DNA from 2 places in the Streptomyces sp. NPDC059567 genome. Region 2 is predicted to be linked to the other one. Evidence: riboswitches for the same ligand, from Rfam matches in the RefSeq annotation. Region 2 holds a riboswitch; the other holds the start of a gene.

Region 1 (3,230 bases), on a different contig from region 2:
GGAAGCAGTCGGCCGCCGCGTGGACGGTGAGGGCCTTGCCGGTCGGCAGCTGGACGACGGTGGGCACCACAGCTCCTTGCTACAGATAACGGGGTCGCTTCGCGCAGCGCCCCCGGGGCTCCGCCGCAGGTGACGCAACCCAGTACCACGGGTATTTGGGCGTTATCTGTATCAGTTGACTCATGGGGCCACCCAGCCCCGAGACGCCCGACCCAGCTCGTCCTCGACGAGTTCGGCGCCGGCGCGGCACAGCAGCATCGTGTGCGGCACGTGATCAGTAGCGATCGGGGCGGTCGCCGCGCCTGCTGGTGGCCGACCGCGTCCCAGCCAGGGCCATTGTCAGTGGCCACCATCACGATGGAAGTTCGGACTAGCGGAACACACCGGGGGTAATGCCCCGGATCAACAGCGGCCCGTCGTGGCCGTGTGGCGAGCGGAGGCGGCATGCCCAACCGATACGTGCGGCTCGCAGGGTTCGACCGAAGGCTGGACCTGACCAAACCAGACCTCGGAGTTGCCGGTGGCGCCGCCCTCCTCGAGCAGCTTCTCGCCGACCGCCGATTGCCTGTGCCGGTCCGCGGACTCACGTGCGCAGAGGTGTGCGAGGAACGGGGCTTCACTGAGCCAATGTCGCTGTATCGGCGAATGGGCAAGCCCGTCGCCGCCCACATGCGCAGCGACGCGGAGGACCGGCACTACGGCGGCGGGGAGTCCGACGAGCACAAGGCTTACAAGGAGCGGGCCGTACGGGCTGCCGAGGAAGGCGGGCACACAGCCGTGCAGGAGCGGGCGAGCAAGGACCGCGCAATCCGCAGTGACGTCCTAATCCGCGGTGCGGACGGAGTACTTCTGGGATTCGAGTCGCAACTGTCACCACGCAACCCGCGCGAGATCAAGGCACGCGATGCGGCGGCCCGGCGGGCGGGGGTGCTGGATGCGTGGCAGACGGACAGCCAGGACATGGCGAGGGACATGACGGTGCCGTGGCTGCGTACCGACAGAGTCCCCCTAGAACTGATCATGAAGCGGGACTCTCCAATCCCGTTCCGAGGTGGTATCCGCCGCATCGAACTCGCCCGGTGTGACGAGCGGCTCCCAGGGCCATGCCCGAAGCAGCGGACAGGCAAGTGCGGGGGCTGGCACCCGACCATTCGCCCCGCCGAGCGTCCCTTCGATGAGTTCATCCGAGATGCCGCCTCCGGTCTGTACGTCCGGGCGGTGGTCAAGGTGAAGCGGACCGCGTTTGAGTTCTGGACCCCGGCAGCCGACCACAGTGCCTACCTCGACGCGACGCCGGACGAAGCGCCAGTCGCGATGCCGAGGCAACGACAGGTGAAGCGCCCGATGGAGGACGGCGATCCCACGTGCCGCGTCCAGCCCCCGGCCGTGGATGACCGGGACTCGGCACCGCTCCCGTACATCCCGCTGCCCCGTTCCCCGCAGCCTGCCCCGCTTGCCGCGGCGTCTGCGGGGGTCGTGTCAGTGGTGTACCGGGGGCAGTGCGGGGCTGGGGTGACACCGTGCGGAGCTCAAGCCCGTTTCTACGCGTGCGGCTGGCGGTGCGACGACCATCGGCCGTAGGCCAACTCCCGCCAGCCTCCGGGATGTTGTGCTGTCCCGAGGGTCAGCCAGGCTGCCGGTCGACTACTCAACAGGCGTGGCCGGGCCCAGGGGAGTCGTCGACGTTGTGGGGTCCGCCGGGACTGCCCGAACCCAGGGGCGAGCAGCAGCGCCAGGACCATCGCCACGGCCGCACCCGAAGCGATCGCCGCCGTCGCCGCGGCCGGCGGCACGCGCGGTGTGCTTGAAGACCGTGATGCCGACGGCGATGCTCACGACGAGGAGCAGGGCCGCCAGCGGCGCGATCTGAATGGTCACGAAGTCCTCCTGGCTGTCTCCGCCGGTGACGGCGGCAGTTCGTCTGCGCGCTCGCGCAGACCTCGCCCCTTCGTTGCAGAGACCCGGAGGCTGACAGCAAGAAAGCCCGATCCGATGTGGATCGGGCTTCAAGGCGATGTCCCGAAGCCCTCCCAGAAGGGCACGGGCGCGCGGACACGCTCGGGCACGTTCTGGATGGGCAGGTCCTCGGACTGACGCCTGAAGGCATACACCGTTGCGGGACAGTTCCGGATTCCCACCGGATTCCCCTGCGTCCAGGGCCCATTGTGCGGCTACGGGGGTGGCACAAGGGGGTCAGTGGTCATGTGGAGGCGGCCCGGCGCCTCATTCTTCTTCGGGTTCTGCGGCCGTGAGTCGCTGCTCGCTGAAGAAGTCCAGCTTTTTGCCGGACATGGACTCCTCATCCGGGGTGCGGAAGACGACCTTGCCGTAGAGGGCCTGCTGGCATATCAGCGACTGGTGGGTCGTGGACAGGCTGAGTGCCTGTCGGGCGTCCGAGGGCTCGGTGAACCACTGGCGGATGGCCAGGTACTGCCACCCATCAGAACCTGAGTGCTCGCCGTACACGATCCGGGTCAGCCCGTCGAGGACCTCCGTGTGGGAGAGCCCCTTACCCCCGCCGGCGGGGTCGGTGAACGAGACGGTCCACGACCACCGCTGTCCCTCCCGGAGCTCGACGTCCTCGGGGAAATCAGGCCCCCACCCCTTGAGGTACGCGGCGTCCGGCCCGATCACGGTTCGCCCCCACCTGACATCGCCGAATCCAGGAGGACGCGGTGAGGAAGCCCTCCGCGATCCGGCGCGTCTCCTCGTCGGTGATCAAGTGTTCTCCGCTCATGCTCCTCCTCGACCCAGCCGGTTCCTCCGGTGAGGACCCCTGCAGGCCATCGTCCTGCACCGAGCCGCGTCTCACGGGCCTTTCCGGGAAGACGGCCTGGGCGCGAACTGTGACCGCTCCGCTCCCGATCGACCCGCCGAACAGTCAGGGGATGCGGGTCACGGCGCCGGAGGTGAACCACTGCACGAGGGTGGCAGCGAGGTGGACCCCGGCCCGGGCCGCCTCCAGCGTCTCGTCCACGGTCGCGGTCTGCCCGCCGTGCCGGGACGTCTGGCCGTCCCACAGCGCGCGCATCAACGCCTCCGCCGGGGCGACGGCGTCGCCGGCCGCGGCCGGGATCGCGAAGACGAACTTGTGCCGGGCGCTCTTCAGCTCGCCGAGCATGGTGCCGAGCGTTGCCTTCGCGTGGTTCGGCTGAACGACGGCGTGCGCGGCCGCCTCGACGGCCTTGATGGACTCGCTGTACGCGCGCACCGGCTCCGGGCCGCGCCCG
Region 2 (3,230 bases):
TGCCGCCGCGCCGGCCCCGTACGACGAGGTAGTCGAGGCCCAGGGTCTGGGCGGCGAGGGCGTCCTTGGACTCGGCGGCGCCGATGAAGCCGACCGGTATCCCGAGGACGGCGGCCGGGCGGGGCGCGCCCTTCGCGATCATCTCCAGGAGGTGGAAGAGGGCGGTGGGCGCGTTGCCGATGGCGACGACGGAGCCTTCGAGGCGGTCGCGCCAGAGTTCGAGGGCGGCGGCGCTGCGGGTGGTGCCGAGCTCGGCGGCGAGGGCGGGCACGGCGGGGTCGGAGAGGGTGCAGACCACGTCGTTGTCGGCGGGCAGGCGCTTGCGGGTCACTCCGCTGGCGACCATCTGCGCGTCGCAGAGGATGGGTGCGCCGGCGCGCAGGGCGGCGCGGGCGCGGGAGACGACCTGCGGCGAGTAGGCGAGGTCGCGGACGAGGTCGGTCATGCCGCAGGCGTGGATCATGCGGACCGCGACCGTGGCGACGTCGGCGGGCAGATCCGCGAGGTCCGCCTCGGCGCGGATCGTGGCAAAGGACTGGCGGTAGATCTCCGCGCCGTCCTTCTCGTAGGCGAACATCGTGTCGTTCTCGCTCATCTCGTTGTGCGGGCCGTTGCGACTGCTTCGGTCAGGGAGGTACGGGGGGTGGGGCGGCCGTCCACGAGGTAGGTGCCCTCGGCGGTGGCGAGGACGTCGACCCAGGTGCCGGGGGCGCCTTGGGGGTGGCCGCACCGGCGCTCGCACCCGGAGAAGTGGACGGGGAGGCCGGGCGCGCCGGGTACGGCGTCGGCGCGGACGTCGGCGAGGGACTTGGCGCAGCCGGGCCGCCCGGTGCAGGCGCCGACGCCGACCCAGGGGTCGTCGGGGCGGGTGATCAGCCCGGCCGCGTCCAGCGCGGGGAGCCGGGTGCGGGAGGCCCCGACGACGACGGCCCCGCGCCAGGGCGTGAGCCGTACCTCGTCGGCGGGCAGCAGCGCGCGGAGCTGGGCGGCGGTCAGCCGCCCGAGCGGCGCGAGCACGTGCAGCGCGTTCCCGCCGAGGGGTCCGGGCCGGGGCGGCGCGGCATGCGGCAGCGGTGGTGCGGGGACGACGGGATGGGCGTCGACCCCGGCCCGCGCGAGCGCGGCGGCGAGGTCCGGCTGCTGCCCCTGGGGCAGCTCCCGCACCCGCCAGGCCCCGTTCCCGGCGTCGCGGGCAGCTTCGAGGAAGGCCCCGGCGGCGGCGAGCGCGGCGCGGGGGGCGTCGGCGGTGGCGACCCGGAAGACCCGGTCGCCCACCCGGAGCCGGACCGACCGCCCTCCTGCGATCAAGGTCACATCTCCGCCCAGCCGCGCCACGTCGCCGCGGCCGTCGTCCAGGGCGAAGAGGAAGCGGCCCGACAGGGCAGCCGTCCAGGGGGCCGCGCAGAGCAGCGCGTCCAGTTCGCGGGCCCACAACTGCACGTCCGCGTGGCCGAGTCCGTCCAGTCCCGCGGTCGGGGAGGCGACGATGTTGCGGACGCGTTCGTGCGTGGAGGAGGGCAGCAGGCCCGCCTCCGTCAGCCGGTCCGCCAGCTCCGCTCCGCAGCCCCCGTCGAGACCGCGCAGCTCCACGTTGCCCCGGGACGTGACCGCGACGCGGCCGTCGCCCAAAGACTCCGCCGCCGACGCCAGGGACTCGACCTGATGTGCCGTCAACAGCCCTGCGGGCAGGCGCAGTCGGGCCAGGCCGCCGTCGTCGGCGGGGTGCAGGCGCAGCGCGCCGGGGCAGGCATCGCCACGGTCCCGTATGAGAGCTTCGCCCCGGTTGGGCGTTGTGGGCGGGGTGGGCGGCATGGCGGCGAGCATACCCACGTGGATCCGGGCGACCCCTGGGGACGACCCCTGCCCGCCGTGAGCACGATCTACTATGCAGACGGCATGGGGTCCCAGGACCCCGGGGAGGAAGCCCGGTGAGAATCCGGCGCGGTCCCGCCACTGTGAGCCAGGTCGCACCCGCGGCCGGGTGAGTCAGGAACTCCTGCCGTCCATACGACCACCCGGGGCGCGGACAACCCCGAGGAAGGCCTGCGCACGCATGCGAATTCTGTTGCTGTCGCACTCCGACACCGACCTGCTCAGCGCCCGCGCGGCCGGCGGCCCCGTCGAGTACCGGTTCGCCAATCCCTCCCGCCTCGCCCTGGACGACCTGCCCGGGCTCCTGGACGGCGCCGACCTCGTCGTCGTCCGCCTCCTCGGCGGTCTGCGCGCCTGGGAAGAGGGCCTGCAGGCGCTGCGGACGGCGGAGAAGCCGCTGGTCGTGCTCTCCGGCGAACAGGCCCCCGACGCCCAGCTCATGGAGACCTCCACCGTCCCCGTCGGCGTCGCCACCGAGGCCCACGCCTACCTCGCGCACGGCGGCCCGGCCAACCTGGAGCAGCTGGCCCGCTTCCTCTCCGACACCGTGCTGCTCACCGGCCACGGCTTCGACGCCCCGGCCGCCGCGCCGACCTGGGGCCCGCTGGAGCGCACGCCCCGCACGACCGACGGCCCGACGGTCGCCGTGCTCTACTACCGCGCCCACCACATGAGCGGGAACACCGCCTTCGTCGACTCCCTCTGCGAGGCGATCGAGGACAAGGGCGCCCGGGCCCTGCCGCTGTACGTCGCGTCCCTGCGCGCCCCCGAGCCGGAGCTGCTCGACCGCCTGCGCGGTGCCGACGCGATCGTCACCACCGTCCTCGCGGCCGGCGGCACCAAGCCCGCCGAGGCGCAGGCCGGCGGCGACGAGGAGGCCTGGGACGCGGGCGCGCTCGCCGCCCTCGACGTACCGATCCTGCAGGCGCTCTGCCTCACCGGCTCGCGTTCGGCCTGGGAGGAGAACGACGAGGGTCTCTCCCCGCTGGATGCCGCCAGCCAGGTCGCCGTCCCCGAGTTCGACGGCCGGCTCATCACCGTCCCGTTCTCCTTCAAGGAGATCGACGAGGACGGGCTGCCCGCGTACGTCGCCGACACCGAGCGCGCCGCCCGCGTCGCCGGGATCGCGGTCCGCCACGCGCTCCTGGGGTACATCCCGAACGAGCGGAAGAAGCTCGCTCTGGTCCTCTCCGCTTACCCGACCAAGCACTCCCGGATCGGCAACGCGGTCGGCCTCGACACCCCCGCCTCCGCCGTCGCGCTGCTGCGCCGCCTCCGTGAGGAGGGCTACGACTTCGGTCCGGTCGAGGAGATCCCGGGCCTGGTCTCCGGTGACGGCGACGAGCTGATCTACGCCC

What was found. A riboswitch is a leader RNA that binds a small molecule or an ion and turns the genes downstream of it on or off. The one in region 2 is predicted to bind cobalamin.
Region 1: linked by a shared signal. The riboswitch ahead of ACFVZW_RS19320 (hypothetical protein) and the one ahead of cobN (cobaltochelatase subunit CobN) in region 2 are both predicted to bind cobalamin.

Annotation. Positions count from the first base shown of each region.
Region 1 covers NZ_JBHWBS010000040.1:9,230-12,459, reverse strand. The annotation lists gene ACFVZW_RS19325 (hypothetical protein) at 445-1,581, shown strand; gene ACFVZW_RS19320 (hypothetical protein) at 1,645-1,878, opposite strand; cobalamin riboswitch at 2,059-2,179, opposite strand; gene ACFVZW_RS19315 (hypothetical protein) at 2,224-2,634, opposite strand; gene ACFVZW_RS19310 (hypothetical protein) at 2,882-3,230, opposite strand, start outside.
Region 2 covers NZ_JBHWBS010000065.1:32,602-35,831, reverse strand. The annotation lists gene ACFVZW_RS25225 (precorrin-8X methylmutase) at 1-577, opposite strand, end outside; gene ACFVZW_RS25220 (cobalamin biosynthesis protein CobG) at 592-1,824, opposite strand; cobalamin riboswitch at 1,876-2,019, shown strand; gene cobN (cobaltochelatase subunit CobN) at 2,054-3,230, shown strand, end outside.